Regions from separate parts of the Vreelandella sp. 21 genome, predicted to be linked through region 1. Evidence: predicted binding sites of a transcription regulator. Region 1 holds the regulator's gene; each other region holds the start of a gene.

Evidence for each region. Region 1 encodes sigma-54, which starts transcription at its own class of promoters, with help from an activator protein. Its sites were predicted from a motif close to TGGCACNNNNNTTGCTNT; they were not measured.
Region 2: the regulator sigma-54 is predicted to act here: its motif matches at 1,938-1,955, upstream of glnL (nitrogen regulation protein NR(II)).
Region 3: the regulator sigma-54 is predicted to act here: its motif matches at 3,777-3,794, upstream of ACN06F_RS17530 (P-II family nitrogen regulator).

Annotation. Positions count from the first base shown of each region.
Region 1 is NZ_CP194673.1:2,350,459-2,357,050, reverse strand. Features, by position in the region: gene rapZ (RNase adapter RapZ) at 1-274, opposite strand, end outside; gene ptsN (PTS IIA-like nitrogen regulatory protein PtsN) at 349-819, opposite strand; gene hpf (ribosome hibernation-promoting factor, HPF/YfiA family) at 824-1,132, opposite strand; gene ACN06F_RS11100 (RNA polymerase factor sigma-54) at 1,230-2,645, opposite strand; gene lptB (LPS export ABC transporter ATP-binding protein) at 2,751-3,476, opposite strand; gene lptA (lipopolysaccharide transport periplasmic protein LptA) at 3,555-4,058, opposite strand; gene lptC (LPS export ABC transporter periplasmic protein LptC) at 4,067-4,639, opposite strand; gene ACN06F_RS11080 (KdsC family phosphatase) at 4,639-5,181, opposite strand; gene ACN06F_RS11075 (KpsF/GutQ family sugar-phosphate isomerase) at 5,217-6,203, opposite strand; gene ACN06F_RS11070 (ABC transporter ATP-binding protein) at 6,498-6,592, shown strand, end outside.
Region 2 is NZ_CP194673.1:245,369-251,960, forward strand. Features, by position in the region: gene glnA (glutamate--ammonia ligase) at 245-1,651, shown strand; gene glnL (nitrogen regulation protein NR(II)) at 2,012-3,070, shown strand; gene glnG (nitrogen regulation protein NR(I)) at 3,067-4,497, shown strand; gene ACN06F_RS01190 (ChaN family lipoprotein) at 4,577-5,425, opposite strand; gene ACN06F_RS01195 (DUF6435 family protein) at 5,438-5,614, opposite strand; gene ACN06F_RS01200 (YqiA/YcfP family alpha/beta fold hydrolase) at 5,782-6,291, opposite strand; gene ACN06F_RS01205 (entericidin A/B family lipoprotein) at 6,297-6,431, opposite strand.
Region 3 is NZ_CP194673.1:3,873,202-3,879,793, forward strand. Features, by position in the region: gene ACN06F_RS17510 (LysR family transcriptional regulator) at 1-403, opposite strand, end outside; gene ACN06F_RS17515 (ferredoxin--NADP reductase) at 587-1,363, shown strand; gene glnK (P-II family nitrogen regulator) at 1,540-1,878, opposite strand; gene ACN06F_RS17525 (ammonium transporter) at 2,082-3,329, opposite strand; gene ACN06F_RS17530 (P-II family nitrogen regulator) at 3,375-3,713, opposite strand; gene ACN06F_RS17535 (accessory factor UbiK family protein) at 4,077-4,418, shown strand; gene ACN06F_RS17540 (TonB-dependent receptor) at 4,606-6,592, shown strand, end outside.

The sequences.
Region 1 (6,592 bases):
CATCGGTGGTTAGATAGATAACCTGGAAGTGAATGCTTTTCTGACGCAAAGATTCAAGCATTTTTGGCAGCTGCTTTAGCGCAGCTGGTAAATTACGCGCATCGATACTTACCGCTAGTTGAGGGCGTGCCCCTTGCTCGCGAAGCTCATCCACAAGGGAGCCGAGTAACATGGCGGGCAAATTATCGATGGCACAATAGCCAAGATCTTCTAACGCTTGTAAGGCGATAGATTTACCGGACCCTGAACGGCCGCTAATGATCACCAGTTGCATAGAGTTTCTCTTGGCATGCCAATAAAAATGGAGGTAAACGTTAAACTAGTAGGCAGTGTCTAGCGGTGGACCATTTAGGTAACAGGTTGTTCACGAATTTTTGCTGTAATAAGGTCCAATAGCTCACGTTGGCTAGCCGCTCTACGAAGCTGCTGACGTGTGTCAACGTTGTTCATGATGGACGCCACTTGCCCTAATAAGGCTAAGTGCGTGTCGTCCGCCTCTTCGGGCACTAAAAGTACGAAAACAAGGTCGACGGGGTCGCCATCAATAGCATCGAAATCTACTGGCTCAGCTAACTTTAAAAAACCAGCGATAGGCGAGCTGCAGTGAGGGCTACGGGCGTGAGGAATAGCAACGCCGTTGCCTATTCCAGTGCTACCCAAACGCTCACGACCAATCAGGCGGCTGAAGACTTCTTGGCTATCTAGGCTTGGCGTGTTTTGCGCAATAAAGGTGCTGAAAAATTCCAGCACCCTTTTTTTGCTGCCCCCGGGGACGTCATACAGCACGCGCTCCGGGGGAAGAATAGTTTCCAACGTCATTGAGTTAACGCACGCCAGCGCCTTGGGCGCGAGCTTGTGCTTTTTCCTTGTGTTTAACGAGTTGACGATCAATTTTGTCCGCTAGTGCATCAATCGCAGCGTACATATCGTTGTCTAATGCTTCTGCGTGTAGATCGGCACCTGCAGCATGCAGGGTGCAGGCAGCTTGCTGGCGCTCCTTTTCAACAGATAAGGTCACTTGTACGGTGGTGATATTGTCATAATGGCGCTCAACGCGTTCCAGCTTCTCATTTACATAGTCACGCAAGGCGTCAGTCAGATCTACGTGATGACCAGTGATATTTACTTGCATTGACGTGCTCCTTATCCATCGGACTGTTCTTCGATTGTAACCCTTTTTGCGCTATTGCAAAGCCCTTAGACAGACTTTGTTCGTTAGCACTGTTTTATTAGCGTAAACGGCGGCGTTCGCTTGAAGAGGGTATACCCATCGACTCGCGATATTTGGCCACCGTTCGCCTTGCCACATTAATGCCACCCTCTTCCAATAGCGCCACGAGGCGGCTGTCTGAGAGAGGTTTCCCGGGCGGTTCATCTTGCACCAGTTTTTTGATTCGAGCGCGGATGGCGGTGCTGGAGTGACTGTCACCGCCGTCCTGGCCACTTACTTGGCTTGAAAAGAAGTATTTGAGCTCAAACACTCCGCGCGGAGTATGAATGTATTTCTGGGTGGTGACCCTGGAAATAGTGGATTCATGCATTTCTACGGCGTCTGCGATATCGGCTAAAATCAGCGGTTTCATGGCTTCTTCGCCGTGTTCCAGAAAGCCTATCTGGCGAGCTATGATTTCTCGGCCCACCCGCAGTAGCGTATCATTTCGACTTGAAAGGCTCTTGATGAGCCAGCGAGCTTCTTGGAGATGCTCTTTTAAAAATTGGTTATCTTGGCTCTTGTCAGCCCGTTTGATCAGGCTTGCGTAGTCAGGTTGAATGCGCAAGCGCGGCAATGCCTCAGGATTTAGCTCCAGGTGCCATCCTTCGTGGTCATGGCGTACGACTAAATCTGGCGTTACATAGCTGTCATCAGTGTCGCCAAAGGCACTTCCTGGGCGAGGATCAAGGCTGCGGATCAAGCGGATGACATCATCAAGCTGCTCATCATCTAGACTTAACCGCCGCTTTAGCAAACGCACATCATCCTTACCAAGCGCTTCCAGAAATTGACGCACTAACCGCTTGGCAGGCATAAGCAGCGGTGTATCTTCCGGTAGTGAGGCGAGCTGCAGCATTAAGCACTCCCGCAGGTCGCGAGCAAATACACCGGTGGGCTCAAACTGTTGAAGACGAAGCAAGGTTGTTTCAACTTCACGCTGGCTAAGGCCTTCATGCCCTTGGGCTTTAAGTCCTTCGCGAATGTCATTGAGAGGCTGGGTTAGGTAGCCGTTGGCATCCAGTGCATCGATGAGGCTTTCAGCAATGGCGTGGTCGCGTGGTGAAAAATCTGTCATGGCGAGTTGCCAAAGTAAGTGGCCATGCAAACTTTGACCAGCGGCTTGACGCTCAAAGTCAGGCCCCTCGCTGCTGGCACCATGGCTACCAAGGTCTTGATAAGTGTCTGACCAGTCACTGTCAGTTGAGAGTTCGTTAGGAATGCTTTCGGACCATTCAGCTTCCTGGTGTTCACTAACGGCCTGTTCGCCGAACTCATCTTCCTGCTCAAGCATTGGATTGGCATCAAGTGCTTGCTGAATTTCTTGACGGAGGTCCAGCGTTGATAGCTGTAACAGGGCGATGGCCTGCTGCAGCTGAGGTGTCATGGTCAGCTGTGTACCGATACGCAATTGAAGAGAAGCTTTCATGACCATCTGAGAACCGCTCGTTAATCAGAAAGCTCCACCCTAGTGCGAGTTATGGCTTGGTGCAAGTGCAATAAGTATGCCACCACTACTATTTTTTCTACAGATGGCTGTTTACAAGCGGAAATCAGCCCCCAAATAAACGTCTCTTACCCGCTGGTTGTTGAGAATTTCCTGAGGGGGGCCACTGGCGATGATATGGCCGTCACCTACAATGTAAGCAATATCGCAAATATCCAGTGTTTCCCTGACGTTATGATCAGTGATCAGCACGCCGATATGGCGCTTTTTGAGGGCTCGAATGATCGTTTTAATATCGCCCACTGAGATTGGATCAACGCCGGCAAACGGCTCATCAAGCAGGATAAAGGCAGGCTCGGTCGCGAGGGAGCGGGCAATCTCAACACGTCTACGCTCTCCGCCCGAAAGACTCATGCCGAAGTTGTCACGAATGTGCGTGATGTGAAAATCTTCCAGTAGCGACTCAAGGCGCTGCTCCCTGGCGCTACGATCGAGCTCTTTGCGGGTTTCCAGGATTGCCATGATGTTGTCGGCGACGGTAAGTTTGCGAAAAATAGAGGCTTCCTGAGGCAAGTAGCCAATACCAGCCATTGCACGTTCGTGCATGGGGGCATGGGTTAAATCAAGCTCATCAATGCCAACCTTTCCCGCATCAGACTTAACCAAGCCGACAATCATATAAAACGATGTCGTTTTGCCTGCGCCATTGGGGCCTAGTAGCCCTACCACGCTGCCTTGAGATATCTCTAGGTTAATATCCTTAACGACACGGCGGCGTTTATAGCTTTTAGCTAAGTGTTGGGCATAAAGTGTTTTTATCGGCGCGGTTTCTGATGCTGATTCTGAGGCTGTGGTTTGAGGTGCGGGCTCTGCGTTATTGGTCGCCACTGGACACTCCTATTGTTCCGGCTGAAGAGTCATGCGGATACGTTGTGGCTCACCACCACTAACATCAGAACGCGCCTGAACCACACCTTGGTCGATAAAGTACTCTAATCGCCCACCTTCAAAGCGATCTGCTTGCTGGGTCAGTTCCGCTTGGTCAATGAGCTCTACCCGACGCTCGGCAACATGATAAATAATACGTTTTGCCCAGCCTTCCATTGGGCTAGCTTGGTCTTCGAGCTGGTTACGTATGTAGGCTCGTCCACCGGTTGCAATGGCACGCGATAGCTCGCCAGCATCGTTGCGCTGAATCTCAACGCGATCGCCGCGCAGTTGCATATTGCCCTGCCGAATATCGACGTTGCCTGAATACACTGCGGTGCCTGCGCGTTGATCGAGATCTAAACGGTCAGCCTCTACTTCTACGGGGGCTTGGCTTTGTGCCATAACCGGTAGCGCTGCCGCTGAAATGGGTAGCGCAATGACGAAGAGTGCCGTGCGAATAAGAACGTTCATCGCGACTCCTACTGAGAACGAGTGGCAGGCGGGTGAACGCCGCGCACGTTATTGGTTAAGCGGATCTGGCTATCATCCAGCCATACATCCATACGTGAAGCGTCAATGCGCTGGGGCGGTTGCTGAAGTATGGTTTCGGCATCGCTCCAAGCATGACGGGTGATGCCATCATAGTGTAATAACTCAGTATTCAACTGCCAGCCCTCATCAGGTGCAAGTAATTGGGCTGAACCAGCTAGCGTGAGCGCCTGCGTGTCAGTATTTAGGGTGCCGGTCTCCGCCGTCGCTAGCCATTGACGCTCTTCGCTATCAAATAGTGTCGCCCTGGGGGAGAGGACATCTGTCATCGCCGTTTGAGGGGTATGAACTAAGCGTGGCGTCGTCAGCGACTGCTGGATGGCTCCGGTGTCACCAAACAGAGTAATTTCTGCATTCTCTAGTACATGGCCGGGCTCTTGAGCACGAGCCTCTGCGTCGATTGATTGGTCTTGAGGGCCGCGTGGATCCAGCCATACCAGTACGCCACCTAAGGCAAACACCATGATGGTTATCCAAATGCGTTTTTTAACCCAAAAGCGCATTACGATTGGCCGTGTAGGTACGTATCTAAAACAGCATCCCAATGGCCTTGAGACATCAATAAGGTATCGCAGATTTCACGTACAGCGCCGTGGCCACCAAGCCGATCGGTGATCCAGTCAGCGTGAGTATGCATATAATCAGGAGCATTAGGGACGGTGATGCCTACGCCAGAACGTTTAATTGGAGCAAGGTCTGGTAGGTCGTCACCACAATAAGCAACCTGCTCAAGCGTGATGTCTAGGCGTTGGCAAAGCGCGCGTAGCGTAGTGAGTTTATCCTCGCACCCTTGATACACATGGGTAATTCCCAACGACGCAGCACGTTGGCTGACCATGGGGGAATCACGCCCAGTAATTAAGGCAACATGGATTCCGACGCGTTTCAAAAGTTTGAGGCCGTGGCCATCTTGGGTATGAAACGCTTTGATTTCGATGCCGTCAGCTTGAAAATAGAGGCGGCCATCGGTAAGTACGCCGTCAACGTCAATGGCAAGCAATTTTACGCGGCGAATCCGGTCTTGTAGAGCGTCAGGTAGGGCCATGAAGCCTCCGTATTATTAATGTTTGAAAAGATTGATTAAATGACACCGCTAGCAAGTAAGTCATGCATATGTAGCGCGCCAATGGGGCGCTGCTGATCATCCACGACCGCCAGTGCGGTGATTCGACTGTCTTCCATGATGCGTACCGCTTCAGCTGCTAACACATCGGGACCGATACGTTTTCCAGGACGTGTCATCACATCATCAACTAGGACGTCACGTAGGTCATGAAACTGATCCAGCGTTCGGCGTAAGTCACCGTCGGTATAAACGCCGGCAAGGCGTCCTTCGCTATCGATTACGCAGGTAAAGCCCAACCCTTGGCGAGTAATTTCCAAGAGTGCGTCCCGTAACGGGCTGCCTAATGCTACTTGGGGGAGGCGTGATCCGTTGTGCATTAAATCCTTTACACGCAAAAGTAGGCGTTTGCCGAGGCTTCCACCTGGGTGTGAAAGCGCAAAATCTTCCGCGGTGAAGCCCCGTGCTTCTAATAATGCCACGGCTAAGGCATCACCTAAGGCAAGTGCTGCTGTGGTTGAGCTGGTCGGCGCTAAGTCGAGAGGGCAGGCTTCGCGCTCAACGCCGCTATTAAGGTGAGCATCGGCGTGTTTGGCTAATGTGGAACCAGGGCGTCCAGTCATGCTGACAAGGGGGGTTCCTAGGCGTTTCAGCAGCGGAAGCAGCGCAGTGACCTCTGCGGTTTCGCCAGAGTTCGAAAGTGCTAGTACAACATCTGCGCGGGTGATCATGCCGAGATCGCCATGACTGGCTTCACCTGGGTGTACAAAAAAAGCAGGCGTGCCGGTGCTTGCCAACGTTGCAGCCAGCTTGCCCGCAATATGGCCGGACTTACCCATGCCGGTTACCACTACGCGGCCCTGGCAGGCGAGGATAAGTTCACAAGCGTGGTCAAAGCTCTCATCAAGTTTTGCCTGAAGTCCACCGATAGCGGCCTGCTCAATTTGCAGTGTGCGCAGCGCACTTTCACGCAGTGGGCTAGGTGTCGATAGTGGCTGGCGCATGAGGGCATCTCTTTTCATAAGCGGTCAAAAGTAGGTCGGTAAGAATAACATCTTGGCGCGGTTTGTAGGTAAGGCGCGTATCCTACTCCTCAGCGCGGTTGCAATGAGCGCATCTGTTACTGTGAGTAGCGTTAAGTTACGATGTTCGATAATATTTCGAAAACACTGTTTTTTAAACTGTCTGTTCTTTATAAACTAGCTGTTTTTTTGAATTATCTGTTTTTAACTAACTAATGCGTAGCCAGCATATATTAATGCTGTTGCGGCAAGACGACCATCAAGGCCAGCCAGCCCATGACCGATGCTCCCTTCATCGAAATTGAAGATTTGTACTTCTCGCGGGGTGATCATGATATTTTTCGCGGAATCAACATGACGATTTCGCGAGG
Region 2 (6,592 bases), 1.9 Mb from region 1:
AGCATTATGCTACATGAAGAAGCACAGTATTTTATTTTTTATCTTTTATAAAACAACTGCTTGTTGCTTTTTTATGCCATATTGGTGCAAGGTTGGCATGTTCCGTGCTTAGTATTAGGCAGCGGCTAGCGGGTCGTAGGCAGATGCCTCTCGGCGTGCTACAACGATAGCCGGTTTGTTTAATAACTCTTTTATCGGTAGCTTACTGTCAAAAGCTTAAGCCACGTTCATACCGGAGGACACTATGTCAGCCAAGACTCTCGCGCTAATCGAAGAACATGATGTTAAATGGGTAGATCTGCGTTTCACCGACACGCGCGGTAAAGAGCAGCACGTCACCGTACCGGCACGGGACGTGGACGAAGAGTTTTTCGAAAATGGTCAGATGTTCGATGGTTCCTCTATCGAGGGCTGGAAAGGCATCAACGAATCCGACATGATTCTTCGCCCTGAAGATGGTACTGGTTTCCTCGACCCCTTCACCGAAGACGCTACCCTGATCCTGCGTTGCGATATCATCGAGCCTGCCACTATGCAGGGCTATGACCGTGACCCGCGTTCTATTGCCAAGCGCGCAGAAGCTTACCTGCAGTCCACCGGTCTGGGCGACACCGCCTTCTTTGGCCCTGAGCCTGAGTTCTTCATTTTTGACGAAGTCCATTGGAAATCTGACATTCAGGGTTCCATGTACAAAATTACCTCTGATGAAGGCGCTTGGGCGACCAGTAATCAGGTAGAAGGCGGCAACTTGGGGCACCGCCCGCGCGTTAAAGGCGGCTACTTCCCGGTTCCCCCGGTTGATAGCTTCCACGACATTCGTGGTGCAATGTGTAACACCCTGGAAGCGATTGGCCAGACCGTTGAGGTTCACCACCACGAGGTTGCTAACGCGGGTCAGAACGAAATCGGCGTTAAATTCAACACGCTGGTGAAGAAAGCTGACGAAGTTCAGGAAATGAAATACGTGATCCACAACGTGGCTCACGCTTACGGCAAAACCGCTACGTTCATGCCGAAGCCGCTTGTTGGTGACAACGGGTCTGGTATGCACGTACACCAGTCGTTCTGGAAAGATGGTCAGAACCAGTTCGCGGGTGACGAGTACGCTGGGCTTTCTGAAATGGCGCTTTACTACATTGGCGGTGTGATCAAGCACGCTCGTGCTCTGAACGCCTTCACTAACGCGTCTACCAACTCATATAAGCGTTTGGTGCCAGGCTTTGAAGCGCCGGTTATGTTGGCCTACAGCGCTCGCAACCGTTCTGCCTCTATCCGTATTCCGTACACCGCTAGCCCGAAAGGTAAGCGTGTTGAAACACGTTTCCCTGACCCGACTGCTAACCCCTACCTGGCGTTCGCAGCTCTGCTGATGGCGGGTATCGACGGTATTAAGAATAAGATACATCCTGGCGATGCCATGGATAAAAACTTGTACGACCTGCCGCCTGAAGAAGGTAAGTCAGTACCGACCGTTGCCAACAGCCTGGACCAAGCGTTGGAAGCACTCGATGCAGACCGCGCGTTCTTGACCGAAGGTGGCGTGTTTACTGATGATATGATCGATGCATACATCGACCTCAAGATGGAAGAAGTGGAGCGCATTCGCATGACCACTCACCCGATTGAGTTCGATATGTACTACAGCTGTTAAGAGCGATTGCTAAGCACAGCAGCTAGTACCACCCCCTCGGGTGTGACTGGCCTAAAACCCCGCTTCGGCGGGGTTTTTTTATACCATTGGATAGTGAGTTGAAGAGGTCTGTTTGCAAGGGGGAGAGCGCTGTCTGCGGCACCGCACTGATGCGGTGAGTATTTTTATTGACGATGAGTCATGTGCACTATAATGGTGCAATAAGTGACAAGCTGACTGCTAGAACTGCGCTATAACGGCTCGCTACATCCTCGCCCCCTGCTCATTAGCCGTGCAAGTGGTCAATTGGCGCGCTTTTTGCAGTTTCTCTTTCATACGCTCGATAACGCTATTTTTTAAAGCGACGCTTCAGGATACGCCATGTACCAGCGCTTACTTGAACACCTCACCACCGCAGTCTTACTGCTAGACGGTGAACTCCGCGTTCGCTGGATGAATCCGGCAGCGGAAGCGTTGCTAGCGGTGAGTTTTAGCCGTGTGCAGGGCATTAGTTTAGACACGCTGTTAGGGGGCGATGAGAGTATTGATGATGTCCTCGCTAAAGCGCGAGATGCCTTTCATCCCTATACCCAACGCGAAGCACGTATTACGCCGCTGAACAGCGAGCCATTAACGGTGGACTACACCGTGACCCCGCTTTCAGCCGATGAACTATTACTCGAAGTAGAGCCCCGTGATCGGCTAATGCAGATTTCCCGGGAAGAAGCGCTGACCACACGGCAAGAGACAATCAAAGTGTTGGCGCGGGGCTTGGCTCATGAAGTTAAAAACCCTTTGGGCGGGATTCGCGGTGCTGCCCAATTATTGGAGCGCGATCTGGACGATCCTGCACTACGTGAATTCACCCATATTATTGTGGAAGAGGTGGATCGGCTGCGAGATTTGGTCGACTCCATGTTGGGCCCCAATCGCATCGTCAAACATGAGCCGGTCAATATCCATAAGGTGTTAGAGCGGGTGCGAGCGCTGCTGATTGCCGAGCATCCGCATGTTGAGGTCCGTCGTGATTATGACCCGAGTTTGCCGGATCTTTCTGGCGATGAATCTCAAATGATCCAAGCGGTGTTGAATGTGGCACGTAACGCGGTACAGGCCATGAGTGATGCAGCAACGCCTTCGCCGGAGCTTATGTTGCGCACCCGCGCACGCCGCCAATTTACGCTGGGGGCTGAACGCCATCGTTTAGTCAGTGAAGTGGGGATTATTGATAATGGCCCTGGCATACCTGAAACGTTACGTGAAACGCTTTTCTATCCCATGGTGTCTGGGCGCGCTGAAGGTAGCGGCCTGGGGCTATCAATTGCTCAATCGATTTTGCACCAACATCAAGGATTGATCGAATGCGACTCCCGCCCAGGACATACCGAATTTCGTTTACTGATTCCATTGGTTGTTAATTTCACCGGAGAAGCGTCATGACTGAGGCGACACAAACCGATGTAGCACGAGTGGTTATTGTCGATGATGACCGCGCCATCCGTTGGGTATTAGAGCGGGCCTTAGCGCAGCCAGACCTGGATATAGAGTGTATTGAACGCGCCGATACCGCGCTGGAGCGACTGTTAGAAAATCCACCGGATGTCCTGGTGACTGACATTCGTATGCCCGGCATTGATGGGCTGGATTTAATGTCCCGGGTGCGTGATGCACACCCTGACCTGCCTGTGATTGTGATGACCGCGCATTCGGATCTCGACAGTGCCGTGGCGTCTTACCAAGGGGGTGCCTTTGAATACCTGCCGAAACCCTTTGATGTGGACGAAGCGCTGGCGCTGGTGCGTCGTGCGGTCGCTCATGCAAGAGAGCGTCAGCGCCCGGTCAGCGTGCCGGAAGGGTTGAGTGCTGAGATTATTGGTGAAGCACCTGCTATGCAGGAAGTGTTTCGCGCCATCGGGCGGCTTTCCCACTCCCACATCACGGTGTTAATTAACGGTGAGTCTGGCACCGGTAAAGAGCGTGTTGCTCAGGCGCTGCATCAACATAGCCCACGAGCAGGCAAGCCGTTTATTGCGCTGAACATGGCAGCGATTCCCCGGGACTTGATTGAGTCCGAACTATTCGGCCATGAGAAGGGCGCGTTTACAGGGGCAGCGCAGCAACGCCAAGGTCGCTTTGAGCAGGCTAACGGCGGAACGCTGTTTCTCGATGAAATTGGTGATATGCCCGCTGAAACGCAAACGCGTTTGCTACGTGTGTTAGCGGATGGTGAATTCTATCGCGTGGGCGGCCATACGCCTGTAAAAGTCGATGTACGTATTATTGCTGCTACCCATCAGAACCTAGAATCGTTAGTTGACGATGGGCGGTTCCGGGAGGACTTGTTCCACCGCTTAAACGTGATTCGCGTTCATCTGCCGCGCCTTTCCGAACGTCGGGAGGATATTCCGCGTTTAACGCGTCATTTCTTAGCGGAAGCTGCCAAAGAGCTGACCACAGATATCAAGGTGTTAACGCCCGAAGCAGAAGCGCACCTTACTCGTTTGCCGTGGCCGGGTAATGTTCGTCAATTAGAAAATATTTGCCGTTGGCTAACGGTAATGGCTTCTGGTCGCGAAATTCTCATTGAGGACTTGCCCCCAGAGCTGCGCTCGGTCAACGCTTCCGAAGGTAGCGTTTATGGCGATTGGCGTTCCGCGTTCAGGGATTGGGCTGACCACGCCCTGGCGGAAGGCCATACCCACCTGTTGGAGGAAGCCGTGCCGGATTTTGAGCGCATTCTGATTGAAACGGCACTGAAACATACCGGTGGACGCAAGGGGGAAGCCGCCGAATTACTCGGCTGGGGGCGCAATACTCTTACCCGTAAATTGAAAACGCTGCTGCCTGCGCTGGCAGATGATGCCTAACTGACCATTCTTTTAACGAATAACCTGTTAGTGACCAATCTATTCGCGATCAATCTATTCGCAACCAAACTGTTAGCGGTTACTCCGCCGCTGGCAGTACAAAAACAGCATCTGCTAATGCAGGGTCGGGTGGCTCACAGGTTTCTGTTGACCAGGGCAGTAAGCTGAAGGTGTGATCCACCCCTAGCCCATCAAGTTGGTGGGGCACACCATCGTGATAAATCACATGGCCTAAACCCATTAAGCCAACGGCCAATTTACCCTCTACGGCGGCGTTAGCCAGCCCTTCAGCCATCGCGACGTCCCAGCTAAGTTGGGCCTGTAAAAAGCGTCTCAGCATAGCGGGGTCGTCGTCATCCATTGCATGCTGATCAAATACGTCTTTTAAGCGCATTTCATAGCCAGCGCTTGGCGGTAGCGGTGCAGGTATATGATGCCGCTGGTCGGCAGGCACGCTGCTGAAGCCGTCACGAGCTAAGCGCTGACGCAGTTCGGGCGTAATGTTTAGGGCGATCAGAGGAATCTGTTGAACACGCGCGAAATGGAGAATGGGTAAGTAAAGGTCAGCATCAAACCCCCAGTTCTCCTCCCAGCCGGACTGCTCCAACAGCGCTTCTTCGGATAACAAGCCCGCAACCCAATCATCGAGCACGGGTTGCGCTTCCCGGGGCAGCATTTCTAACCCGATAACCATATCGTCACGCAGCGCGTAAAGCCCCGCTAGGGTGTGCAACTGCCAACGGTGGTGGTCAATGGCATCATGTTGCTCGCCCAATAGGACAACCTGATGCTGTATTGCTTGGGCTAAAACAGCGCTGTTAGCAACAGCATGTTGCGATTGCCACCACTGGCCGGGAATAGGGCAGCTAGCATGAGCCGCTAAAGGTAGCCAGCCTAGAGCCATGGCAGCGATGAAATGATGGCGCATGGGCGTTGTGTCCTAGCGTTCTTCTGCTTTAAGGCGATTGATCTCAGTCAGAATAGCTTCTGCTTCTTCCGTCAATGTCGCGTTCGCTCTCATGTCACCATTGCGTGAAGCTTCCATTGCTGCCTGTAATTTACGCTCGTAATCTTGCTGGAGCTTTTTCTTGGGATCGCGCTTAAATAGACCAAACATGAGCATTCTCCTATGGCTTGTACACTACTTGTATAGCTTTGTTTGGCGTATGTCGACTATTTGTTGTAACACTTTGTTAGCTGGAGGGCGTGTGCGATTCACGTTGTTCTAAAAATGCGGTTTTAAAAATACAGTTCTAAAAGATGTAACTTTTAAAGACACCGCTTTTAAAGACACCGCTCTAAAAATTGCTCGAAATCGGAAAGTATTGTATCGAGGCTGTTGTGAAGGCGATGGTCATCGTCAATCATGCGTAGCGAAAGCCGTTGACGGCGGGCATGTTCAATCACTGGACCGGGTGGCACGACATCGTCTCGCCATCCATGAATGATATGCGTGTGTTGCGCTTGCAGTGTGATAGAGGTTTGCGGGTAATCTGGCAAGCCAAGAGCAGGGGCTAATAAAAAACAACCTAACACAGGTTCATGAGCACTCACCGCTGCACTTAACCATCCGCCGAGGCTGGAGCCCGCCATAACGCAGTTAGCAAGCGTGTCGTTTCGCTCGGCAATCACGGCAAGCAAATGCTCTAAACGCTCCTGGGGCTCCTTCATACCACGGTAATCCATGACCACGGGTTCGCAGTTATCTAGCTGCTCAGCAACCCCTTTTAACGCTTGTACTTTCAAAGCGCCAGGTCCGCTTTCCAGGCCGTGTGAAAGGTATACGGTCATCATAGCCATTAACTACCTGCGGAGCGCTGAATAGCTTCGCCGCCGCGCTCAATGTCTTCGCCTGCGCCGCGGATAGTATTGCAGCCGCTTATTACCAGAAGTGTCACTATCATCAATAAACTGATCGCCATTGCACGCTTCATCGAAAGAATCCTCATCAGCTGAGCGCTTGTAGAGAGACTTTAGGTACGCTGTCATTAAAAATAATCGTTGCAGGCAGTTGGTGCCATCAATTTCCCATCGTTTGAGTGCTAGCTGGCCATGTGATTTTGTCGCATGTGTCAGTTTTAGCCATGAAATAGCG
Region 3 (6,592 bases), 1.5 Mb from region 1:
TCTCAATGATGTGACGCGTGTTACGCACTGCTAGCCGCACCCGACTGCCGGGGTAGCGCTGCATGAAATCGCTGATCAACAGAGTGGCTAGATAGTTGCCAATGGTTAGCGTTGCGCCCACATCTAATGCGCCTACGCCCTGCTGGCCGCGCAACAGTTCCTCTACCTCTTCGGCCCTGTCCAGCAAGGCCACCGCTTTTGGCAACAGTTGAAAGCCTAACGCATTAAGCTTCAGCCGTTTTCCCATGCGATCAAGAAGCTGGCAGTCAAACTGACGCTCAAGCTCCGCGAGCGACGTACTGGTAGCAGATTGGGACATAGCGAGGGCACGCGCCGCCTGAGAAACACTTTCGTGCTGGGCGACGGCCACAAAGACTTCCAACTGGCGCAGGGTGTAATGCATAGAGACAACCTATCTTGTTTCGGCAGCATATCTATTTTTTAGATAAGTGTTATCAGTATAATTTGCTTAACAGATATATCTCTCTTTATTTAGAATTAGCAGCAACATATTTAGCCATTTTTTATGCTTTTTTAGAATATGGCAGACGAGGCTTAGGCCACTCTGCCCATTGGAGGAGTTAGCATGAGCAAGTTTGCCTTGGAAGAAGTCCTCAGCGTTCACCACTGGAACGACACCCTGTTCAGCTTCCGCACCACTCGCGAGCGTAGCCTACGCTTCAAAAATGGTCAGTTTGTGATGATTGGCCTGGAAGTGAATGGCAAACCGCTGATGCGTGCTTACTCCATCGCCAGCCCCAACTACGAAGACCATCTGGAATTTTTCAGCATCAAAGTACCCGATGGCCCGCTCACCTCGCGCTTGCAGCACCTTCAAGTTGGCGACCAAATTATGGTCAGCCGCAAGCCTACGGGCACGCTGGTATGCGATGACCTACTTCCCGGCCGCAACCTCTACATGCTTTCCACCGGAACAGGCCTTGCACCGTTTATGAGCCTGATCCAAGACCCAGAAGTGTACGAGCGCTTTGAAAAAGTTGTGCTGGTACATGGCGTGCGCGAGGTATCTGAACTTGCCTATGCCGACTTTATTACCAAAGAGCTGCCTGCTCACGAGTATTTAGGCGAAGAAATTGCCGAGAAGCTGGTGTACTACCCCACGGTTACCCGTGAAGAATTCCACACCATGGGGCGCCTGACCGATCACATTCGCAGCGGCAAGCTGTTTGAAGATACCGGTCTTCCGCCGATTGATCCGCGCCAAGACCGCGCGATGATTTGCGGCAGCCCCGCCATGCTCGACGACACTAGCGCGCTGCTAGACGAGTTGGGCCTGAATATTTCCCCGCGGATGGGCGAGCCGGGCGATTACGTGATTGAGCGTGCCTTTGTTGAGAAGTGAGTAGTGAGTAGTGAGAAGTGAGTAGAAAAATTCTAGTCGCTTTAATGACTACATCACTAATACAAAGCCCCTGCTGGAGATGATCCACAGGGGCTTTGTGCTGCCTAATATCTACAGTTCAACAACTTACTGCTTTTTACTTACCATTCACCACTCACTATTCACAGTTAACAAGCCTAAACCGCGTCTTTACCGGTTTCACCGGTACGAATACGGATCACCTGCTCCAGCGGCATGACAAAGATTTTGCCGTCGCCGATTTTGCCTGTATTGGCAACCTGCGTAATGGCATCAATAACCTGTTCCGCCATATCGTCATCTACCGCAACTTCTAGCTTTACTTTGGGCAGAAAATCCACCACGTACTCTGCACCACGATATAGCTCTGTGTGACCTTTCTGACGGCCAAAGCCCTTCACTTCCGTTACCGTAATGCCCTGCACGCCGATATCAGAGAGCGATTCGCGTACGTCATCAAGCTTAAACGGCTTGATAATGGCTGAGATCAATTTCATTGCGACATCCTCTAGCTTGGTGGCCTTTTATTAAAGGTTGGCGGGACACTGCTGTTAGCCAAGCCCGTTAGCGTTAAGCATACACCGCTACAGGCAGAGAATAAAAAATCAGCGCCAATGGATTGTAACAATGCACTAAGGCAAAAAGGCCTCCCGCTAGGGGAGGCCAAAAGAGCACGCCAGCTCATTTCATTAGCGTAAGCTTATTTCTTAACGCTAAATTCGGGATAGGCTTCAAGACCGCACTCAGCAATATCGACACCTTCATACTCTTCTTCTTCGCTAACGCGGATACCCATGATGGCTTTCAGCACCAACCACACCACCAGGCTCGCAACGAATACCCAGCCAAAGATACCAACGATACCGATCAGCTGTGCGCCGAAAGAAGCGTCGCCATTGGTCAGCGGAACCGCCAGCACGCCCCAGATACCCACCACACCGTGTACCGAGATAGCGCCGACCGGATCATCAAGCTTCAGCTTGTCCAGCGTGACGATCGCAGCGACAACGATCAAGCCACCTACCGCCCCAATCACCGCAGCGCCTAGCGCAGAGGGCGACAGAGGATCCGCAGTAATCGCGACAAGACCAGCCAGTGCACCGTTAAGCGCCATGGTAAGGTCCGCTTTACGGAACCACAGTTTGGCAAGAATCAGTGCGGCAAGCACGCCACCGGCAGCGGCCGCGTTGGTGTTAACAAACACTTGAGCAACGTTGTTGGCAGAGCTGATATCAGACATTTTCAACTCAGAGCCACCATTGAAGCCGAACCACCCCATCCAAAGGATAAAAGTACCCAGTGTGGCCAGCGGCATGTTGGCGCCTGGAATCGCGTGGATAGACCCATCTTTACCATACTTACCTTTACGTGGGCCAAGCACCAATACACCCGCTAAGGCAGCCGCGGCACCTGCTAAGTGAACAATGCCGGAACCCGCGTAATCGGAATAGCCGACTTCAGACAACCAGCCGCCGCCCCACGTCCAGTAGCCAGACACCGGATAAATAAAGGCTGTCATCACCACTGCGAAGGCCAGGAAAGCCCACAGCTTCATGCGCTCAGCAACCGCACCAGACACAATCGACATGGCAGTGGCCACGAACACTACCTGGAAGAAAAAGTCAGAGCGCATTGAGTAGTAAGGCGCATCATCACCGCCTGCGGTCACTGCATCCACGCTGTTTTCAGCGCCAATCAAGAAACCAAGGTTGGGTAGGAAGCCACCCGCGCTGCTGGAATACATAATGTAGTAACCCACCAGCAAGTACATGGTGCAGGCAATCGCAAATAGCGCGATATTTTTGGTCAGAATCTCGGCGGTGTTTTTTGAACGTACCAAGCCAGCCTCAAGCATTGAGAAGCCAGCGGCCATCCACATGACGAGCACGCCGCAAATTAGGAAGTAAAACGTGTCGAGCGCGTAGCTCAGATCAGTCAACTCATTCATTTTAAGTTCCCCGTTGAACTATAGAAATGATCCGAAAAAACAGCTTCAAACGGCGTCTGCACCGCGTTCGCCTGTCCGAATCCGAATAACGTCTTCAAGCGGTGTCACAAACACCTTGCCGTCACCGATCTTGCCGCTGTTAGCCGCGCTACAGATCGCTTCCAATACGCTCTCTAACCGGGTGTCGTCCACGGCCACTTCAACTTTTACCTTGGGTAGAAAGTCGACGACGTACTCCGCACCACGATACAGCTCGGTATGCCCCTTTTGACGACCGAAGCCTTTAACTTCAGTCACCGTGATGCCCTGAACGCCGTTGTCAGCGAGCGCTTCACGAACGTCGTCAAGTTTGAATGGCTTGATGATAGCGGTGATGAGTTTCATCCCGGATCTCCCCTGCTGGATTAGGTAGCGGCAGCGCCGCCCGAATTAACTGCTTATCTCGTTAATGCGCATACCATGCCACCCAACTTTTTTTTCTTATAAGTCAGCAGTTTGTTTTATAAAACTCAAGATTATTCGGTGGCAAGGAAGACTTAGCAGCAGCCGCCACTGCCTGCTTGCACCATAAAAGAACATTAATAAAAACGCGGCGCTCCATTTCGATGCACTCCTTCGATACACCCCGCCGATAAAGAGAAGCCAGAGGCTAATTTGTAAACGATGCATGCGCATCGACTGCGGGTTGCGTATCCTTATAGTTAGTAAGCAGTGCACATTTATGCGTGGTCATTTAAGGAGAGAGCGATGGCGCCTCAAGATCGCATTAGCCGTTTAGCCCAGCAAATTGGGGATCGTTTACAGAACGCATCCCAAGCCCCGGAAGATATCCAAAAAGGCGTACAGCAGGTAGTGCGTGGTGCCTTTGACAGGCTGGAGCTGGTGTCACGGGAAGACTTTGATATTTTGATGGATGTATTACAGCGCACCCGCTCCCGCGTTGAAGCTCTAGAGCGCCAAGTGGCCAGCCTTGAGGCAGCCGTGGAAGCTTCTACCTCAACGAGCCCTTCCCCCGTTGAAGCAGAAGCACCACCAACCCCCGCTCCTGAACCGAACAGTGATGGTTCAGAGGATAACAAGCCCGCCTAAACCCAGAACGGACGGCAATAGGCTTACGACGCCTATTGCCGACACTAAGTGGTGGCTTAATACGTTGATGTTGATGACGTAAAGAGCGTCATACCCACTCAATAAACACGAATCAATATCATTGACATTGACTGTTGTGGTGATACTCTCCGCCTCCTATTCCCTAACTGCTCGCGGATTGTTCATCATGTCTGACTGGTCTTCTTCAACGGCTGCACTCATTGGCACGGGTCTATTACTAGGCTTTTCCAGCAATGTTTTCGCCCAAAACACAACGTCTGGATCCACGCTAAACGCAAACGCTGAAGATACCATGGTAGTGGTTGGCTCCCGCACCCCGACCCAGATCAGTCAGATACCTGGCGCGGTATGGGTGATTGACAAAGAGATGCTGCAACAGCAGACCCGCAATGGTGCAGACCTAAAGACGGCATTGGGGCAACTTGTGCCGGGGCTGGATCTGGCACCGCAAGGGCGCACCAATTATGGGCAAAACATGCGTGGTCGGGGCGTGCAGGTGCTTATCGATGGCGTATCTCTGAACAGTTCGCGTGGGCTTTCCCGTCAGTTCGACGCCATTGACCCCTTCAATATTGAGCGTGTAGAAGTGCTTTCCGGCGCCAGCAGCCTGTATGGCGGCGGTGCTACGGGGGGCTTGATCAATATCATTACGCGCAAAGGCGAAGAAGGCCTGAACTGGCGCACCGAAGCTGGCATCACCACGGGCTTCAACAACAGCGATGATATGGATCGACGCCTGTCGCAATCGATCAGCGGCGGCAATGAGCGGGTTCAGGGCTACCTGGGTACCGCCATTGGTGACAACGGTCGTCACTATGACGGCAGCGGCCAAGAGATCTTTCCCGATATTGCCCAGACCGACCTGCAGGACAATCGCAGCATTGATGTATTGGGCAACCTCTCTTTCCGTTTGACCGATGAACAGAGCCTGGAGCTGGGCGCCCAGCTGTATCGTTCCGGCTACGAAGGTAATCGGGGTGTTTACTTTCCCAACCTCGACGCAGCCACGCCCAACTTGAACGATGCCGAGATTCGCGACGGCTACCGTTCACAGCGCGATCCGGAAACCGACCGCAAGCTGGTCAACGTCAACTATCACCACGCTAACCTGTGGGGGCAAAACTTCTACCTGCAGGCGTTTCACCGGGAGGAAGAGTCCAGTTTTCAGGCATTTCCCTACCCAGTCGCCGACGGTCTGCAGTTTCGCGCATCGCAACAAAACACTGATTTAAGCGGCATTAAAGCGCTATTTGAGTCGCGCCTGGGTGATGACGTTTCGTTGACCTACGGGCTCGACCTGGATCGAGAAAAATTCGATGCCAGCCAGATGCTGTTCGATACCGATATCTCGGATACCACCGGTGGTCTGGTGCAGCAGGCTTCAAGTGTTGAGCCCCGCTATCCAGGCTATCAGGTGGACGGGCTTTCGGGCTTCGTCCAAGGTGACTGGCAGGCCACCCAGGCGCTTAAGCTCTCCGCAGGGTTGCGGCAGCAGCATATGGATGTCGAAGTGGACGATTTCCAGGGTATTCCCGGCGGTAAGAACGATTACGAAACCACGCTATTGAATGCCAGCGCCCTCTACGATTACGGCAACGGTCACCAGAACTGGCTGCAGTTTAGCCAGGGCTTCGAGCTGCCAAATCCCGCCAAATACTACGGCAAGAGCCCCGAGGTGAGTGTCAATAACAACCCTCTATCTGCCATCGAGACAGATCAGGTGGAGCTAGGCTGGCGCTACCAGGGGGGCAACTGGATGGCTCAAACGGCACTCTACTACGCTTGGTCGGACAAGGCGGTAGAGAATGCCCAGGATCTGAGCGTCAGCGTAGTGGACGAAAAGAAGCGCGACTTTGGTCTAGAGAGCGCGGTAACCCGTTACTTCGACAACGGCCTAGAGGTCGGCGGCACCCTACACTTGGTGCGTTCCGAGCAGGAGAACAGCCAAGGGGAGTGGGAGAAGCGTGACGCCCGCTATGCATCGCTCTCCTCCTCCACTGCCTTCATCGGCTGGACCGACTACGTGCGTTCGGCGCGCTTGCAAGCCAGCCATACTTTCGATCTGAAAGACGACGCGGATCGTGAGATCGACGGCAACACCACCCTCGATCTATCGCTCAGCCAGGAGACCGATTTTGGCACCGTGAGTCTGG